Regions from separate parts of the Denitrificimonas halotolerans genome, predicted to be linked through region 2. Evidence: riboswitches for the same ligand, from Rfam matches in the RefSeq annotation. Region 2 holds a riboswitch; each other region holds the start of a gene.
The links. A riboswitch is a leader RNA that binds a small molecule or an ion and turns the genes downstream of it on or off. The one in region 2 is predicted to bind manganese.

Region 1: another riboswitch for manganese. It lies ahead of TOI97_RS03645 (TMEM165/GDT1 family protein); the one in region 2 lies ahead of mntP (manganese efflux pump MntP).
Region 3: another riboswitch for manganese. It lies ahead of TOI97_RS00550 (manganese efflux pump MntP); the one in region 2 lies ahead of mntP (manganese efflux pump MntP).

The regions. Positions count from the first base shown of each region.
Region 1 covers NZ_JAXIVU010000003.1:71,107-75,360, reverse strand. Annotated here, with positions in the region: gene TOI97_RS03655 (carboxy terminal-processing peptidase) at 1-217, opposite strand, end outside; gene TOI97_RS03650 (NAD(P)H-quinone oxidoreductase) at 346-1,302, shown strand; gene TOI97_RS03645 (TMEM165/GDT1 family protein) at 1,478-2,050, opposite strand; yybP-ykoY riboswitch at 2,056-2,252, opposite strand; gene plsB (glycerol-3-phosphate 1-O-acyltransferase PlsB) at 2,292-4,254, opposite strand, start outside.
Region 2 covers NZ_JAXIVU010000002.1:207,998-212,251, reverse strand. Annotated here, with positions in the region: gene TOI97_RS02805 (hypothetical protein) at 1-853, shown strand, start outside; gene TOI97_RS02800 (hypothetical protein) at 1,176-1,379, shown strand; gene TOI97_RS02795 (hypothetical protein) at 1,505-1,885, shown strand; gene mntP (manganese efflux pump MntP) at 1,960-2,517, opposite strand; yybP-ykoY riboswitch at 2,567-2,688, opposite strand; gene TOI97_RS02785 (DEAD/DEAH box helicase) at 3,148-4,254, shown strand, end outside.
Region 3 covers NZ_JAXIVU010000001.1:122,080-126,333, reverse strand. Annotated here, with positions in the region: gene TOI97_RS00565 (hypothetical protein) at 1-45, opposite strand, end outside; gene TOI97_RS00560 (response regulator) at 163-504, shown strand; gene TOI97_RS00555 (RNA-guided endonuclease InsQ/TnpB family protein) at 619-1,419, opposite strand; yybP-ykoY riboswitch at 2,102-2,223, shown strand; gene TOI97_RS00550 (manganese efflux pump MntP) at 2,273-2,830, shown strand; gene catB (type B chloramphenicol O-acetyltransferase) at 3,309-3,938, shown strand.

The DNA.
Region 1 (4,254 bases), on a different contig from region 2:
AGCCTGCATACATTTTTCGAGAACGGGCATCGTCCAAGGGGGGCTTGCTATAGTGGTGGCGTTTTAGTAGCTCAACCACGTTTAAACTGGCGATCATTTGGTCGCGGTCGGGTTGTAAGTAGTCCCATTGTTGTGCTTTGCTCATTGCATAGGATGCCGGCAAAGCCACAAGGCTAATTACTAAAGCCAAGGCAGAGCGAGTTAAAGTGTGCTTCATGCTGATTCTTTTATTGAGTGAGTTATGACGCATTTTAGGCCACCTAAAGTGTTTACAGTTCCATTGTAGGCTGTAATCGGTGAAAAATAGATAACAATGAATAATATAAGTAACAATATGGAGGCACAATGAAAGCATTGCAAGGTAGTGAAGGTCGTCCAACGTTGATTGAGTGTGAGACTCCCAACTGTGAGGCTGGACAGGTTCGTATTCGTGTTGTTGCTGCTGGCCTAAACCGTGCGGATTTATTACAAGCAGCAGGTTTGTATCCGCCACCGCCAGGAGTCACTGACGTGTTGGGGTTGGAGTGCGCTGGTGTGATTAGCGAAGTGAGCGAGCGTAGCGCTTGGAAAGTGGGGGATCGAGTCTGTGCTCTGTTGGCTGGTGGTGGAATGGCTGAAGAGGTGTGTGTTGATGAGCGTCACATATTACCGGTCCCTGAAGGGCTCAGCCTGTTAGAAGCAGCAGCGATTCCTGAGGTGTACGCTACTGCATGGCTGAATATCTTTCAATTAGGGCAAGTGCAGCCTGGTGAAAAAGTTTTAATTCATGCGGGAGCTAGCGGCGTAGGATCGGCAGCTATCCAGTTGTGCAAAGCTTTTGCTAGTCCATGTTGGGTGAGCGTTGGTTCTGCTGAGCGTTTAGCATACTGCGTCGATTTAGGGGCTGAAGGGGGTGTGGTACGGGGTGACAATATTGAAGGGTTGCATGATTTTGCCCCTTTTGATGTGATTCTCGATCCTGTTGGTGCCAATTATGCTGCACAGAACTTAAAGATGCTGGCAATGGAGGGGCGTTGGGTCAATATTGGTTTAATGGGGGGACGTCGTGCTGAATTGGATTTAGCGCAGTTGCTAGGTAAGCGAATTAAGTTGATTGGTTCTACTTTGCGTAGTCGCAGTGATGACTTTAAAGGTCAATTGATGGCGCAGTTGGCCGAAAAAGCGTGGCCACTCTTTACGCAAGGGAAGCTTCTTGCACAGGTGGATGAGGTATTTGCTTGGGATGATGCTGACGCTGCGTTTGCCCGGTTAGCTAGTAATCAAGTGAATGGTAAGGTTGTGTTACACATCTCTGAAGAGTAAAGCTGTGGTCCTGAATCGGGCTGTAATATCTTGAGGAGGCACCGTAGGTTTTGTTGAGTACAGTGTGCAAACTTACGGTGCCTAAAGGTTGTATCTGGTGTCAGTGTTGATTGACCTCTGTGTAACTCTAGGTTCACTCACTCTTGAGTGGCAGTGTCAAGTCTTATGCGGACTATTAAGTTAAGTACATCGCCTGCCATACACAGTAAATGGCAAAGGCTAGGAAGCTGGCTGCTGCAAAAGAACGAATTAACTTAAGCGGTAAGTGTTCGGCAGCAAAATTTCCCATGAGCACCACTGGTGCATTCGCGAGAAGCATGCCGAGTGTGGTGCCACAGACGACAAGCCAGAAATAATCAAACTGAGCAGCGAGCATGACCGTAGCAACTTGAGTTTTATCGCCCATTTCAGCTAAAAAGAAAGCTACTAAAGTAGCTATAAAGGGTCCATATTTGGAGATAATATGGCCATCAGTATCCAGTTTGTCGGGAATTAAAGTCCAGATTGCTACAGCAAGAAAGCTAGCAGCTAAAATCCAGAGCAAGGTTGATTGCTCAAACAGTTGTGAGACTTGGTGGCCAATGCCCGCAGCGATAAAATGGTTGGCCAAGGTAGCGATTAAAATACCGAGGATTATGGGAACTGGCTTGCGATAACGTGCAGCAAGTAATAGCGCGAGTAGTTGAGTTTTGTCACCGATTTCGGCAAGGGCAACAATACTCGTAGAAATCAGCAATGTGTCAAACATAAGTTAACCTTAGGGCGGACAGACGAAATAATCATGGCATACATAGCCTTGCCACCCAGGAAGATTATGTATGTCATGAGTCTCGTCAGCCCCAGTGTATGTTATGGCGTACTGCAACATAACTTAGGGTATACACGCCATGATCAAAGGATCAAGTATGTTGACGTGCATGCTATGGCTTACTCCATAGCCGACTACTCCCTCAAGAAGGTTGCTATCTTAAGTAACTCACACCTTTAAATCAATCTGGTTTTGATGAGGCTGGAGCATCATCCGTCGTGGTGACTTGGCGGATAGATAGACGGATTTCAGCTGGCAGTACTCGCTTTGCGGCACTTTCCGCTAAAGTGCCTAGTCTATCGTGATAGCTCAATTTGCCTTCATCGTCAGTTTGTATGACACCTTCGTTAATCAATGTTTGAATAAAGTGACGGAATAGGCTTTTATCAAAAAACTCCGGTGCATTTAAACCATGCAGAATAGATAAACGCTGTGCCATAACCGTGCAGAGTTCTTCTAATTGTTGCGCATCAAGTGCATTTTGCCCCTTATTGAGCAGTAAGGCGATGGCCATATAAAAGCGTTGCAGAGTCTGAATAAGGGTGCGCGCCAGTAAGCTGAGCAAGACATATTGAGTGGAGCTTGGTGCAGGACGCTGATAGGTCTCACCGTCACGTTGTAATAAACCGTGCTCTATAAAACAGGTTAACCATTGATCAACGACGCTTTCGATTTCATCAGCTGCGTAATGGGTAAAGAGCTCTGCTTGTAAATAGGGATAGAGAGCGTGGGTTAATTCTAAAATGTGTTCTCGGGTCATGCGGGCATTGCTGTGAAAAAAACTGGCCAATAACGCAGGGAGTGCAAACACGTGCAGTACATTATTGCGGTAATAGGTCATGAGCACCGCATTGTTTTCATCCAAGTAATAAATACGACCTAGAGCATCCTGCTGTTCGCTGATTAATTTCATCTGGTGCACATGTGTAATTATGCTGAGGCCATCACCTTCGGTCACACTAGTGTGTTTGGAATAGGGTACGCTGCGCAGTAAAGAGAGGTATAAATTAATGATGCGTGTCAGTGCATTTTCATCTAGGGCTAAGCGCTGTGTGGAAAGCATCGCTAAGGCGACTAAGTTGACGGGGTTAATGTCTGCTGCTGCATTGATATATCGAGCAATATGGGTGGCTAATTGTTGTGCTGCAGGGCCAGTAAAGGTTTTGCGTTCTTCGAGTGGGATGTGTTGCCAGTTGTGGTGCTGTGCATTTAAGAAGTCAGCCAGTTTTAACGGTTGACCAAAATTCACCGCAACTTTGCCGAAACGTTGTTTGCGAATAGCAGCGATAACACGAAATACATCAAAGAAAGATTCTTTTTTCTTGTTGGCGCCTCGTAACTCGCCTAGATAGGTACGACCTTCTAAAACACGTTCATAACCGATATACACCGGTACAAAAACAATGGGTAAGCGTTGTGAGCGTAAGAAGCTACTTAGTGTAAGAGCAAGCATGCCAGTTTTGGGTTGTAAGGTACGCCCCGTACGTGAGCGGCCCCCTTCAATAAAATACTCTACTGGAAAGCCTTTATTAAATAAGGTATGCATGTACTCGTTAAAAACACTTGTATATAAGGGGTTTCCACGGAAAGTGCGGCGCATGAAGAAAGCACCGCCACGGCGTAGCAAACGACCAATAATAGGCATGTTGAGGTTAATGCCTGCGGCGATGTGTGGAGGAGTTAAGCCGTTGGTAAATAACAAATATGACATTAACAGATAGTCAATATGGCTGCGGTGGCATGGTACGTAGATGACTTCATGTCCGTGAGCTACTTCGCGTACGCCTTCTATGTGGTTGACTTTTATTCCATCATAAAACTTATTCCAAAACCAACTGAGTACCAATTCTAAAAAGCGAATGGCTATATAAGAGTAGTCTGAAGCAATTTCATTGGCGTACTTCAATGCGCGTTTTTGTGCTTTTTCTAGGCTGATGCCTTCGCGATCAGCTGTTAGGGTAATATTTTTCTGAACTTCTGGCTCATGGATCAGCGCCTTGACTAAGGTGCGACGGTGGGATAGATCGGGACCTATCACGGCGGCCTTGCTATTGCGAAAGTGTACGCGAAGTAGACGGTGCAGCATACGTTGAGTGCGCACTTGGCCTTTACCTTGGTCAGTCAGTTCGGATAATTGTAAAGGA
Region 2 (4,254 bases):
CGTTTGTGATGTATATCTGGGTGATTCCGTCACCATTGAGGGCGTGAAGCCCTTCATCAACAAATGTCGAACCCTGAGAAGTCTTCGGAACGTAGGTTCATGCTTGCAGATATTTGCCGCTGAAAAATTCAATAGCGATGCTTTTCAGATCCTGAAGAAAAACGGGATTATTCCAGCGACGCCAGCAAACCTATTTGGTGAAGAAGTTGCCGCAGGGTTGCGGGAACTATCAGCAGTGCTGAATAAGGCAGCAACATTATCTACTATCGACCCAGCAAAATTTGATGATCTATTCAGCAAACTAGGAAAGATTACGGGAGCATCTAACCAGCTTCGTGGAACATTGTTTGAGTACCTCGCTGCCGAACTCATGCGAAAATCCGGTGCTAGCTTGGTACGATTGAACCGAATCTACAAGAATAGTATGGGCGTGGCCGAGGCGGACGTGATAGCGGAGCGACAAGATTTATCTGTCACCTTCATCGAATGCAAAGGGCATGACCCCTATGGGCAGACGCCGCATAGTGAGGTAAAGCGCTGGTTACAGCACAACGTCCCGATTTTCTTCAGGATTAGAAACGAGCATCAAGATTGGAAAAACATCCCGGCGCATTTCGAGTTCTGGACGACTGCGCCTCTGACCCAAGAATCGCTTGATTTGCTCGAAAGGGCCAAGAGCGAGATCAAAGCTACGCGCTACACGATCAGTTGGCGCGTTGGCCCGGAAATTCTTACTCTTTGCCAGAGAACGAACGACGATGGCCTCATCAACGCCTACCGAAAGCATTTCATGAAGTTCAACGCAAAGGCAGCCCATGCGGCCGCAATTTGGCATGAGCAGCATAGGGACTAGAGTGCGCCTGTCGCGTGAGTGTGCATACTTGCGTCCTAGCGATGTGGTGACAATACCCCACCTTGACCGGCTGACCGGCAGCATCCGCGACCCAATTGTTCGGTAACCCGGCCAGATACTGGACACCTCCAGACCACTGTTTTATGATTAACTTATGTCTCGTTAGTCGTTGACTGACAACATACCTCAAGCCCTGTACAACATGAAAATGGGTGCTTACGCCAGTAAGCTGTTGTTTAAACCTACCTTTAATCCCTGCGGATAAACCTTTATCCCGCAAGGATTCTGTGTTTCTCCGCTTTTTGTTTTTTGGAGAAACATCATGACGACTCAAACTCAACAAGATCAGTTTGACACATCATCCTACCCGATCGAAGTCCTGCGCTCTGCTGCAGGGTATTACATCGGGCAATGCTGCCCAGAAGAAGGTCCGATTTCCCGTTTGAGTGTTCAGTATTGGAAAACCGAATCTGATGCTGAAGCTGCGCTGGCTAGTGGTAACTGGGCCGTGCGTGAATGGGCGTGAAATAAACTAAAAACGCAAGTCGGTTTAACCCTCTTCGTTCTGTAAAAACATTCGCAATACCCCCTAGCGGAAACACTTTTCCGCCAGAGGATCAGTGTTTCCGCTTTTTTATCTGGAGAAACACTATGCAGTCTCAACAATCACAAAACACACTAATAGCTGGATGCCAATACATAACCGACTCGGTTAAGAAAGGCATCTTAGGTAATTTCTTCGAGCAGATTTTTCTTGAAGGAATCCACACTCCAAACTCCAGTTGCTTTGGCACAAAGCCTTCAAGGTTTCCGTCTCCATTCGTTACTCCGATACGTATTGATTGTAATGGTGTTGAAGTCCTCAAGGCCATTGAAGGGCTTCCACTTACTTGGGTGGAAATCAACAGCCTGAGTAAATGGGGCGTCTATTACAAATACATAGCGCTTTTCGGTGAGCGCCACTGGGTAACTACAGACCGAAGCGGCGCTCTCTTCGTGCGTGAGTTCGATTTGACTGAGCACTTTATTTAACGTAAGCGTCTGGTGAACTCATCTTGCACCCCTCCCTCCGCTATTAAGCCAGAGGGAGGTTTGTTTTTTAAGCGCTACAAGTGCCCCAACAATATCCATACGCCTACCGCTATGAGCGTAAGTCCGCCAAAAACTTCCGCTCTGTGTCCCAATACGGAACCAATAGTTCGCCCTAACATCACCCCCAGTGTCACCATGAATGTCGTCGCTAATCCAATTAGAGCAGCTGCAATCAAGATGTTCACATTAATAAACGCGAGCCCCACGCCAACAGCCATAGCATCAATGCTAGTACCTATTGCGGTCAGAGAAACTTTAAGAAAAGAGTGACTGGAAGGTTTTTCTACTTCTTCTGAGACGGGTTTCATGCCTTCATAAATCATGTACAAACCCAAGACCACTAATAGAAAAAATGCTATCCAGTGAGCCCAAGTTTCTACGTAAGATGATGCCGACTTACCAATCAACCAACCTATTACAGGTGTTATTGCTTCGATTGAGCCGAAAATAACCCCCATTCTTAAGGCTTCTGAGAAGCTGGGTTTTTTTAGGCTTGCGCCCTTGCCAATTGCAGCGGCGAAGGCATCTGTGGACATTGCAAAAGCAAGTAAAAGAAGGGCTATAGGGTTCATTAGATTAATCCGGTCGGGCATATTGAGTCCACGATATACGCACACGCCCGACCTCAGGCATGAGTATATCGATGGTCTCGCCAACCGAGAGGTGTCCGCACCATGGCATTTGGCCAAGTATGTTGATACGAACTCTTCCTAATATCGGAAGCAGGCTACTCCCCAAAGAGGCCGCAACTTTAGCAATAGCTTACAGCAATAGCAAATTCAGCTTTGTTTGTGTACCGACTATAAATAAAGGCCTCAAGCGCCGCAGTACTATCAATACAGAACCACAGTTATATTCACCAAGGTGGGGAATGTGTCGTGAGCGCTGTGAGCATGAGCCGAATCACGGATTGCTGATGTAAAGAAAGGAATGGATAGGTTCGAGCCAGCACCAATCTAAATAGGTGGCCATTGACACTATGCCACTACAGTTTTTATTGGAGGGTGGACAGTCAATAAAGCCTGGCATATCCTCTAGGTATGTTTCGCTGATCGTTGATCAGCAACATGCCATAAGCCGTGTACATGATGCAAAGCGGCGCTCACGCTGTGAGTTCATGTCTAACCTACCTACCCTTGGCGGAGAAAACTCTCTCCGTCAGGAGCTGTGTTTCTCCGCCTTTTGCTTTTTGGAGAAACACTATGAGTACTCACTCAACAACCATCCCTCTAACCGACTTCATTTCCGAGTTCGGCGATGTCCTAATCGACTCTTTGAACGAGTCAAACCCTCCGGTGTATACCGGCATGACCCACCCCACTCACCTCCAGCGTCAGCAGGTAATGGATGGACTGCTCCGAAAACCTTTCGATGCTCAGGCCGAAGTTGTTCAAGCGGTTACTGCGCTACTCGTTGATAAAAACGAGTCAGCTGCAGTCATCAATGCGGAGATGGGTACGGGTAAAACCATGATGGCCATCGCTGCTGCAGCTGTTATGCACACAGAGGGCTATCGTAGACACCTTGTTATTTCCCCACCTCACTTGGTTTACAAGTGGCGCAGGGAGATCTTGGAAACTGTCCCAAATGCCAAAGTCTGGGTTTTGAACGGCCCTGACACACTCGCAAAGCTGATCCAGCTCCGCGCTGAGTTAGGCGTTCTGTCTAGTAAGGATGCACCAGAGTTTTTTATTCTGGGGCGCATCAGAATGCGTATGGGTTACCACTGGCGACATGCTTATACGCGCAAACCAACCCGCAATCGCGATACAACCGGCGAACAGATTTTTCTGCCAGCCTGTCCCGATTGTGGAACCTTGGTAGCACATGACGGTGAGCCAATTACCGAGAAGCAATTTCTGGCAGTCGATAAGCAAGTCAGCTGCAGGGAATGCAAAGGTAAACTTTGGACCCTGATGCGCGACCGGACAGGCGCTGAATTTGACCGTCGTAAGGCTTTAGTCAAGTCAGTTTGCCAGATTCCAACCATTGGACCGGTGCGAGCGAACCGGTTACTCGATCAGTTTGGTGAGGACTTCATCAGCGGATTGTTGGCTGACAACATTCACGAGTTCATCAACTTGATGGATGAGAAAGGCGACTTTCTATTTTCCGACAAGCAAGCCAGGCGCATGGAGCGTGCCATGGCCAACATCGAGTTTGGTTTTGGCTCAGGCGGTTATCAACCAACAGAGTTCATCAAGCGGTATATGCCGCAAGGTTACTTTGATCTGTTGATCGTGGATGAAGGTCACGAGTACAAAAACTCAGGTTCGGCCCAAGGACAAGCCATGGGTGTACTCGCAGCC
Region 3 (4,254 bases), on a different contig from region 2:
TGTATGCTTTTTTTTAGCCGGTTTTATTAAGTTTTCTGCAGTCATTTAATTGTCATTAGTGTTAGTGTTTATATTGAATTTATTTTGACGCAGAGTTTAACTGGTTATTGCTTTTTATTGTTTATATTTTGACTGCAGAGTATGTTTTTGAAGCCTAGGTTTATGGGTTATAGTACAGCTCCTAATCCTTTTTCAGAAATGCAGCAACCACGCCTATTATTGGTAGATGACAACCCTGAACAATTACGCTTACTGGTTGAAGCGCTGCGGACTAAATCCTATAGAATCAGTGTGGCATTTGACGGTTTTCAAGGTTATGACCGAGCTGTTTCTATAGTATCAGATTTGATTATTTTAGATGTACATATGCCACGAATGGATGGCTTTGCTTTATGTCGACGTTTAAAAGCTAATGCTGCAACTGCGCATATACCTATCTTATATTTAAGTTCCGATAGTGAAGTGGATCAAAAAAATTGCTGGTCTTACTGGCGGTGGTGTTGACTATATTATTAAGCTTTATGACCCCGAAGAAGTTGTTGCTCGAGTTCAAATATATTTAGCTTTAGTTGCTAAAACCACTGCGAGTACTACAGGCTATTTGACATCCTCCCCGACCTAAAGGACGGGAATTCCTACTGCTAGACGACCATGCCCAGCCGCGAGAATGTTACGTGACGCGTTGGTATCGCGATCGTGGGTGACACTACACCCACTGCACGTCCATTCTCTTATTCCAAGTCCTGCGATACCTTTCGGCCTCGACTCGGGCAAACTGCCGCAACTCGAACAGGTTTGGGTCGTGTATGCCTCGTCAACTTCCTTAAAAACAATGCCTGCGTGAGCGCATTTATAGTCCAGCATTGTTTTTAATTGACCCCAGCCAGCGTCCAGCACTGACTTGGCCATCGTGGTTTTAACAAGTTTTAAACTACTGACATTACCGACATAGATTTCACCGCAGCGGTTGACCAGCGTGCGGCTGAACTTGTGCAGGGCATCTTTTCTACGGTTAGCGATTTTCGCATGAATGGTTTTGACTTGGGTTTTATTTCTGGCTCGTTGCGCTATGGCTAATTTTTCCTCAAGGCCACGGTAGAAGCGGCCCACTTCCAGTTTTGTGCCATCCGAGCAGGTGGCAGTGTCGGTCAAACCCAGGTCAATACCGATACGGTCTTGGCCTTTGCTTGGCTCGACCTCCACCTCCACCACTACATTGAAGTACCAGCGGCCACGGGCATCTTCATTGAAACTGGCCGAGCGGAATTTATATTGGCTCAAACCGTAGCTATCCCACACCTTGAAGTAGTGGCCATTATGGTAGATCTGCCCGTTTTTCCATTGAGCTGCACCTGTATTGACGGGTATCCAGCCCAATGAGCGGAGTACACCACCTGATTTGCGCCAGTTCAGCCGCACCTTCTTAAACTGCTTGCGGCGTGTGACATACTCACCCGCGATGCACTGTAAGGTTTAGCTGTGCACCCCTGGTTCTTTACCAGCACCTTTGGTGTAGGGTTGCATATCGTAAGCTAACAAAAACACACCACGCTCTTTAATCGAGTGTTGACTTAATTCATTAACAAAAATTCCAGACGAAATTGACGCTTCGAGCCATGCGGTTTAGCAAGGGCACATGCCTGTCTCGGACTCGGACTTTTAATATAGGATGAACGGCATTAGGGGTGAAAGCCGAGTCTGCTGTTTCGGGTGATCAAGCAAAATATGAGGATGTAGCTGCCACGTGAGCTAATTCTTGAATTGTTACGTTAAATGGTTACCGAGTGTAATGGGTAAATAAAGCGGGTCACCCATATATAGATTTGGGCCTGTTTTAATGCGCTTTATCTGCTTGCAGAACTCTAGGGTGTGCAGCAATGACTATTATTTCAGGGGTTAGTTTTGACCCATTAGACTCGGCGTCCGATAAGACCTGAGGCTCTTTTGATACTTTTTAGAGTCATAACACACAGCTTTTCATGAGTCACTGGTGACATTCGCCGGTTATATGTTGAGTTACTGTGTTTGAGGCACTGTCTTATAAGTGAGATACAAACAAAGTTGGATTTGCTATTGGTGTAGGCTATTGCTAAAGTTGCGGCCTCTTTGGGGAGTAGCCTGCTTCCGACCTTCGGAAGAGTTCGTATCAACATACTTGGCCAAATGCCATGGTGCGGACACCTCTCGGTTGGCGAGACCATCGATATACTCATGCCTGAGGTCGGGCGTGTGCGTATATCGTGGACTCAAAATGCCCGACCGGAGTAATCTAATGAACCCTATAGCCCTTCTTTTACTTGCTTTTGCAATGTCTACAGATGCTTTTGCCGCTGCGGTGGGCAAGGGCGCAAGCCTAAAAAAAGCTAGCTTTTCAGAAGCTCTGAAAATGGGGTTGGTTTTCGGCTTAATTGAGGCAACCACACCAGTTATAGGTTGGTTGATCGGTAAATCGGCATCATCTTACGTAGAAGCTTGGGCTCACTGGATAGCATTTTCTTTGTTAGTGGCTTTAGGCATGTATATGATTTATGAAGGCATGAAGTCCGACCCAGAAACAGTAGAAAAGCCTTCTAGCCTCTCTTTCCTAACAGTTTCTCTGACTGCTATAGGTACGAGCATTGACGCTATGGCTGTAGGTGTGGGATTGGCTTTTATTCATGTGAATATCTGGATTGCTGCCGCTTTAATTGGATTAGCAACGACATTCATGGTAACGCTAGGCGTGTTGCTAGGACGAACCATAGGCTCTTTACTGGGGCACAGAGCGGAAGTTTTTGGTGGCCTTACGCTTATAGCAGTAGGCGTATGGATGTTACAGGGGCACTTTTAGCACTTCAGGTATAAACTTCTCCCTTTGAATTAACCGTGGAGGGGCGGTGGATTCACTCTCAGTTTATCTGTATGCCGAGTTCTTCTACGATATGCTTGTAGTTTTGCATGAAGTGTGACTGCAAGGATTGTTGATACGGTTTTAAAGCGTGCTTTATTATTGGGAGCTTATAAATAAAGTTCGCTTGCATGTGGCGCAATAGTACTCTGATACAGATCGGCATGCTTTCAGTAACAACGAACTGATGCTTATGAAAAAAGCTCTTTTGAAATATTAACCTCGGAAATTGTTGACCCGACTGGCCGCCATAAAAAGTGGCCGGACTTTCTTCGGGTTGAGGAATCAAGGGAAGCATTGGTTGAGTGTTTTTTTCGCTGCTTTATGTGCACTTCCATTTTAACAAGTCGCGTAAGCTGGATGAATCTGAGCGGCTGCCGCTTCGCTCAGCGTCATGTGGCTTTAGGGTACGATTGTAATTATGAACTTTTTTGAATCTCCATTTTCTGGCATTCCGTTACGGGCGCAGGTTACAAATCCGAATATTGTAGTTGGGCGACATAGCTATTATTCAGGCTACTACCATGGACATAGTTTTGATGATTGTGCGCGCTATTTAGCGGCAGATAGAACAGACGTAGACAAACTTATCATAGGGGATTTTTGCTCAATTGGCTCTGGGGCTGTTTTTATGATGGCAGGTAATCAGGGCCATCGACATGATTGGATAAGCACCTTTCCATTTTTCTATCAAGACAATGATGAGTTTTCCGGGGCGCAAGACGGTTTTGAGCGCGCAGGTGATACAGTTGTAGGAAATGATGTTTGGATTGGCTCGGAAGCAATGATTATGTCAGGGGTAAAAATAGGCCATGGTGCAATAATAGCTAGCCGATCTGTTGTGACTAAAGATGTAGAACCATACGAGATCGTTGGCTCAAATCCAGCAAAGCATATCAAGTACCGTTTCTCTAGCGACAAAATTAAAATGCTATTAGAAATGGAATGGTGGAATTGGTCGGATAATGAGTTGAAACAGTGCATGAATTTACTATGTTCAGCAGATATTGAAGGCCTGTATAAATTCTGGCTTACTAAAATACGCACATAACCGAGTAGCTAGAAACCTCTAGCCTTCAGCTCCCACGATACCCTACATGCGGCTCCGCACAGGGCGTATCACTAAGAATGATGAAGCCTAATCCAACCATCGTGTAATTCGTACAAATCTTGAGGTTTTAAGTAAGCATTTGCTAATACTTTATTAATCCCAGGATTTTTAGAGCTACTCCATGGACCTTTGTTGGTAATACCGAATGCAACTGCAACTTGCACATGAATGCCTAACCTCAGTAGATTCTTTATTTTTGTGAATTGCTTGCGCCACTATCGCCTGTAGGGCATCTGCAACCTGCGCCGTACCTAAT